2 linked regions of the Pokkaliibacter sp. MBI-7 genome follow. The main gene of each other region encodes a partner of the protein of the gene in region 2 in a complex. Links are inferred from orthologs where the notes say so. Each region holds a gene or a part of one and is shown on either strand. Other genes may lie near its edges. The genes, in order: tig and rpsG.

The links.
Region 1: the proteins of rpsG (region 2) and tig are in contact, whole or in part, in a crystal structure (PDB 3GTY), measured with the Thermotoga maritima proteins. The link is inferred for Pokkaliibacter sp. MBI-7 from one-to-one orthologs. Residues at the interface, in WP_004081843.1 of Thermotoga maritima: Lys34, Lys52, Lys55, Glu59, Arg62, Gln63, Glu66, Asn67, Lys69, Val71, Arg95, Ala109, Lys110, Lys111, Gly112, Arg113, Pro114, Glu117, Glu121, Ile124, Ala125, Tyr127, Asn128, Asn129, Thr130, Gly131, Lys135, Asp139, Arg142, Met143; in WP_004081061.1 of Thermotoga maritima: Glu122, Val124, Val129, Leu130, Tyr133, Glu188, Gly259, Ile262, Tyr263, Glu266, Ser270, Glu273, Gln274, Glu277, Arg308, Gln311, Ile312, Ser315, Tyr316, Glu325, Arg329, Arg336, Leu363, Phe366, Trp367, Arg373, Leu377, Arg381, Leu384, Glu387.

Annotation. Positions count from the first base shown.
Region 1 is NZ_JARVTG010000002.1:217,807-221,010, reverse strand. What follows is about bases 43-2,927. They hold tig (trigger factor), read right to left. Parts: upstream 2,204-2,927; coding sequence 881-2,203; downstream 43-880. Other genes in these bases: clpP (ATP-dependent Clp endopeptidase proteolytic subunit ClpP), read right to left, coding at 134-769; clpX (ATP-dependent Clp protease ATP-binding subunit ClpX), read right to left, coding at 43-49. In the rest of the region: more of clpX, read right to left, coding at 1-42; bifunctional methylenetetrahydrofolate dehydrogenase/methenyltetrahydrofolate cyclohydrolase FolD, read left to right, coding at 3,104-3,204. UniProt on the Bacillus subtilis protein: Involved in protein export. Acts as a chaperone by maintaining the newly synthesized protein in an open conformation. Functions as a peptidyl-prolyl cis-trans isomerase.
Region 2 is NZ_JARVTG010000001.1:3,380,564-3,383,840, reverse strand. Bases 320-3,277 are described here. They hold rpsG (30S ribosomal protein S7), read right to left. Parts: upstream 2,055-3,277; coding sequence 1,584-2,054; downstream 320-1,583. Other genes in these bases: rpoC (DNA-directed RNA polymerase subunit beta'), read right to left, coding at 2,745-3,277; rpsL (30S ribosomal protein S12), read right to left, coding at 2,201-2,575; fusA (elongation factor G), read right to left, coding at 320-1,565. In the rest of the region: more of fusA, read right to left, coding at 1-319.

The sequences.
Region 1 (3,204 bases), on a different replicon or contig from region 2:
AATAGAGCAACTTTCCATCGTCGCCTTTTTTGCGTGTATCGTCGGCCATTCGACTTCCCCGTTAAACTTTCTTCTGCAGACAAGATGAGGCCGGTGTCAGCAATTTTCAACTCCGACCTTCACACAAACTGCCTCAGACACTGCGACGAGTCAGGACGGAGTCAATCAATCCATACTCAGCTGCAGTAGGTGCATCCATAAAATTATCACGATCGGTATCACGGGCAATAGTTTCGATGTCCTTGCCACTGTGATGAGCCAAGATACGGTTCAATTTCTCACGCATCGTTAATATTTCGCGTGTATGAATCTCTATATCAGTAGCCTGCCCCTGGTAGCCACCCAAAGGCTGGTGAATCATGACACGAGCATGAGGTAACGCATAACGCTTACCCGCTGCACCACCTGCAAGGAGCAACGCCCCCATACTTGCAGCCTGCCCAATACACAGCGTACTCACGTCAGGTTTGATGAACTGCATGGTATCGTAAATGGCCATACCCGCAGTAACCACCCCACCAGGGGAGTTGATATAGAGATGGATATCTTTATCGGGATTCTCTGATTCAAGGAACAACAGTTGAGCCACAACTAAGTTGGCCATGTGATCTTCAACCGGGCCAACCAGAAAGATTACGCGCTCTTTCAGCAGTCGCGAATATATATCATATGCGCGCTCACCTCTTGCACTCTGCTCCACAACCATCGGCACCAAAGATGACGAAGGAGCTACCCCCTGACCAGCTGCTTGAGCAAGGAACGGATTCATATTGCCAGCTTCTCCCTACTGAATCTCTAGATAGAAAAAAAACGATAGCCATTACAAACATTGTTGTAACAACTATCGTTTTTTAAGTACAGCCAATACTAATTAAAAGTCTTAGGCATCAGCATTTTTGCTAGCAGCAGGCTTGATGGCCTCTTCGTAGCTAACGCTTACCTCATTGACCTTAGCTGCAGCAAGCAAGGTTTCGACAGCGACGTCTTCAACAATAACTGCTTCGATCTGACGACGTTGCTGCTTGTCATTAAGGAAGTAGGCTTTAACTTCTTCTGGCTGCTGATATGCAGCAGACATTTCCTCAACAAATGCACCAACACGCGCTTCATCAGCTTTGATTTCGTTTACACGAATCACTTCAGCCAACAGCAAACCGTTACGCACGCGCTGTTCAGCCTGATCTTTGAACAACTCGGCAGGCAGCATATTGAGATCAAACTTCTCAACATCACCACCAAACTGCTGCACTGCCTGACGACGCAAAGTATCAACCTCATCACTGATCAGGGCAGCTGGGATAGCGATGGGATTCAAACGGCAAAGGGCATCAAGAACCATAGTTTTGGTTTTGTTACGCAGAGCGTTCTTCAACTCGCGTTCCATGTTCTTGCGAATTTCAGCACGGAAGCCTTCTTCGGACTGCTCTTCAACACCAAACTTACTGAAAAACTCAGCACTAAGTTCGGGCAGAACCGGCTCAGCGACAGCAGTCACTTTCACCTTGAATATAGCAGGCTTACCCTTCAGGTTTTCTGCATGATACTCTTCAGGGAAGGCCACGCTTAACTCAACGTCATCACCAGCCTTCGCACCCAGCAAGCCAGTCTCAAAGCCAGGAATCATGGTATTTGAACCAAGAACCAGCTCGTAACCTTCAGCTTTGCCACCATCAAAGGCTTCACCATCAACAAAGCCTTCAAAGTCCATAGTCACGCGATCACCATCCTGGGATGCACGCTCTACATTATTCCAAGATGCCTGCTGCTTGCGCAGAGTTTCAATCATGGTGTCAACGTCAGCATCTGCAACTTCAGCGCTCTGCTTCTCGATTTCAGCTGCAGAGAAATCAGCCAGTGCGATTTCTGGAAAGACTTCAAAGGTAGCTACAAACTCGAAATCCTGACCTTCAATGTCAGATTTCGGTTCGATAGATGGCGTGCCTGCGGGATTCAGTTTTTCCTGAGTTACTGCCTCATAAAAACTGGTACGAATAATATCACTCAGAACATCCTGACGAATGCCTTTGCCATAACGCTGCTTGACAATTTTCGATGGGACCTTGCCCTTACGAAAACCATCAATTCGTACGTTTTTGGCTGCATCTTTCAGCTGTTTTTCAACATCAGCTTCGATACGGGCAGCTGGGATAGTAATAGTCAGGCGACGTTCCAGAGTAGAAGTCGCTTCAATTGAAACTTGCATTAATCTGCCTCACACAACTTAGCGCCAACTAAATTTTCGCTATGGCTTGTGCGCCAAGAGCAATTCTTTAACTGCCTATAATTTTCCAGCGAGCAACCAAAGACTGAATTTTGGCGGCAAACGCTAACAAAACGAAGCGCACATTCTCAATAAAGGCCAGCGCAGAGTCAAGCGCTCAATGAAACCCAAAAACAAAAAATGTTTTTAAATCAGGGAATTGGGGTGGATGATGGGGCTTGAACCCACGACCGCCGGAATCACAATCCGGAGCTCTGCCAACTGAGCTACATCCACCATAGACATCTGAAAGAATTCAGAAATAGAAGAGATATGGGGTGGACGATGGGGCTTGAACCCACGACCGCCGGAATCACAATCCGGAGCTCTGCCAACTGAGCTACGCCCACCATATCAAATAGAAAAAACACAAGATTAAGAATTGGGGTGGACGATGGGGCTTGAACCCACGACCGCCGGAATCACAATCCGGAGCTCTGCCAACTGAGCTACGCCCACCACTATACCTTAACTGGCGCGCCTGGCAGGACTCGAACCTGCAACCCTCGGCTTAGAAGGCCGATGCTCTATCCGATTGAGCTACAAGCGCGCTACCAGAGGTTTCTTTTCAATGAAAAATCACCGAAACAGCACCCCGCCAAACGAGGCCGAATAATATCACCATTCCGATTAACGTCAAGCTTTTTAATAACTTAGACCAACATCAACAAACAACCACCAGACATAAAGCTATATAACACCTTACCCTGAAAAACAAAGCCCCCTCCCATTACAACCATCTGCACTCAAGAGCCGCATCAATTGATAAAACCCGGTTTGGCTCTCCCGGCAAAGCGTGCGAAAATTGTGCCCGGTTTTATAGCGAGGAAGACCACAACCACCATGACTGCACAACTTATAGACGGCAAAGCCATTGCACGAGAGGTGCGCACCAAAGTTGCTGAAGGCGTTCGGCAGCGACTGGCAGCAGGCAAACGCAAACC
Region 2 (3,277 bases):
GGCATGAACTCGATAACAACGTGACCATACTGACCGCGACCACCGGACTGACGCACAAACTTGTGGTTTGCGTTGACCGCTGAGCGGATTTTCTCACGGTAAGCTACCTGTGGCTTACCGATGTTCGCTTCAACTTTGAACTCGCGACGCATACGGTCAACGATAATGTCCAGGTGAAGCTCACCCATACCAGAGATGATGGTCTGACCAGACTCTTCGTCAGTTTCCACACGGAATGACGGATCTTCCTGAGCCAGCTTGCCTAGGGCAACACCCATCTTCTCCTGGTCTGCCTTGGACTTTGGCTCCACGGCTACGGAAATAACAGGCTCGGGGAACTCCATACGCTCAAGAACGATGACGTTATTGAGGTCGCAAAGAGTATCTCCGGTAGTTACATCTTTCATGCCGATCAGGGCACCGATGTCACCAGCCAGTACTTCTTTGATTTCTTCACGGGTGTTAGCGTGCATCTGAACCATACGGCCGATGCGCTCTTTCTTCAGCTTGACCGAGTTGATTACCTGATCACCGGAGTTGATGTGACCTGAGTAAACACGGACAAATGTCAGAGTACCAACGAAGGGGTCGGTCGCAATTTTGAACGCCAGTGCAGAGAAAGGAGCATTGTCGTCAGCTTCACGGGTAGCCTTGGTCTCGCCATCTTCCAGAGTACCTTCCACTGGAGGAATGTCGATCGGAGAAGGCAGATACTCGACCACGCAATCCAGCATTGCCTGAACACCTTTGTTCTTGAATGCAGAACCACAGATGGTCAGAACAATTTCGTTGCTCAGAGTACGAGCACGCAGACCGGCCTTGATTTCCTCAATGGTCAGTTCGCCTTCTTCCAGGTACTTGTTCATCAGCTCTTCGGTGGCTTCAGCGGCAGCTTCGACCATGTGCTCACGCAGCTCTTCAGCTTTGTCTTGCAGCTCAGCAGGAATATCTTCCAGCTCGTAAGTCATGCCCTGATCGGCCTCATTCCACATGATAGCTTTCATGCGAAGCAGGTCGACGACACCTTTGAAGCTGTCTTCAGCACCGATTGGGATCTGGATAGGTACTGGAGTAGTACCCAGACGAGCTTTCATCTGCGCAACAACGTTGTAGAAGTTTGCACCAGCACGGTCCATCTTGTTGACGAACACCATACGGGGAACTTCGTACTTGTTAGCCTGACGCCATACAGTTTCAGTCTGAGGCTGAACACCAGAAGATGCACACAGTACAACTACAGCACCATCCAATACACGCAGAGAACGTTCTACTTCGATAGTGAAGTCAACGTGTCCGGGGGTATCGATGATGTTGATACGGTGTTCATCGAACTGCTGGTTCATGCCCTTCCAGAAACAGGTGGTAGCAGCAGAAGTGATGGTGATACCACGCTCCTGTTCCTGCTCCATCCAGTCCATGGTCGCAGCGCCATCATGTACCTCACCGATCTTGTGAGAGACACCTGTGTAGAACAGAACGCGTTCGGTAGTCGTGGTTTTACCCGCGTCCACGTGGGCGCAGATACCGATGTTACGGTAACGCTTAATGGGGGTTTTACGTGCCACGGCTCAGTCCTCTGCTGATTAGAAGCGGTAGTGAGAGAAGGCTTTGTTGGCTTCTGCCATACGGTGCACGTCTTCACGCTTCTTAACCGCTGCACCTTTACCATCAGCAGCATCTAAGATTTCGTTGGCAAGACGCATGGCCATAGACTTGTCGCTGCGGTTACGGGCAGCATCTACCAACCAACGCATGGCCAGGGCCGCACGACGATTAGGACGCACTTCAACCGGAACCTGATAGGTAGCACCACCTACGCGGCGTGATTTAACCTCAACCAGAGGCTGGATCGATTCAAGGGCTTTGGTGAAGGTTTCCAAAGCATCGTTACCGGTACGCTCACCGATACGATTCAGAGCGCCGTAAACAATACGCTCTGCTACAGATTTCTTACCACTGATCATCAAGTGGTTGATAAATTTGGCCAATGTCAGGCTTCCGAACTTGGGATCCGGCAGCGCTTCACGTTTAGCCGCTACGCGTCTTCTTGGCATGATAAGTCCTTCTTCAGGGGAGCTCAGGACCAACTTTGGCCTGACCTTACTCTTATCCAGTAATCACCCTTTGCAACAAGGCAAAGGAATATAAAGATGTTCTGTTACAGTCCCGTGGCAGAGAGTGCCACTACCGTGCTAAGCAATTAAGACTTAGGACGCTTGGTACCGTACTTGGAACGACCCTGTTTACGGTTGTTAACACCAGAAGTATCCAGTGCACCGCGAACAGTGTGGTAACGCACACCTGGCAAGTCTTTTACACGACCGCCACGGATCAGTACTACCGAGTGCTCCTGCAGGTTGTGGCCTTCACCACCGATGTAGGAAGTCACTTCGAAGCCGTTGGTCAAACGAACACGGCACACCTTACGCAGAGCCGAGTTAGGCTTCTTCGGGGTGGTGGTATAAACGCGGGTACATACACCACGGCGTTGCGGGCAGCCCTGCAGAGCAGGAACGTCGCTTTTGTCCACAACGCGCTTACGGGGTTTACGCACCAGTTGGTTAATAGTTGCCATTCAGCAAACTCCAAGTTTGGCGTCATTCGTCTGTAATTTATGTTACAGACACTCAATAAAATGACAGGCAAAAGCCTGTCATCGAGGGGGCGAAATTTTAATCACCCTTAGTCAAAAGGTCAAGATACGCACAATAAAGGGCGCACCCTGACCTTCAACTTTTTCTGGCTCAGGACTCAAGCTGATGCTGTTTCAGCGCTTCGCTCAGAGCCTGACTAATTTCTTCTGCGGTTGGGCCCTGGCTGGCCGCTGGAGCCATTTGAGCTTTAGCACGCTTACGCTTGCGCTCATTGTGATAGGCCAGACCAGTACCGGCAGGAATCAAACGACCTACTACCACGTTCTCCTTCAGACCACGCAGATGATCACTCTTACCAGTGACAGCTGCTTCGGTCAGTACTCGTGTAGTCTCCTGGAAGGAGGCTGCAGAGATGAACGATTCGGTAGCCAGGGACGCCTTGGTGATACCCAGCAGAACACGCTCGTACTTAGCAGGGAAACGCCCTTCAGTGGCGGCCTTTTCATTAGCCTCCAGCATCTGGGTGTACTCCACCTGATCACCTTTGATCAGATTGGTATCACCCGCATCAGTGATATCTACCTTACGCAGCATCTGACGAACGATAACTTCGATGTGCTTGTCGTTGATCACAACGCCTTGCAGTCGGTAAACGTCCTGAATTTCATTGACGATGTATTTCG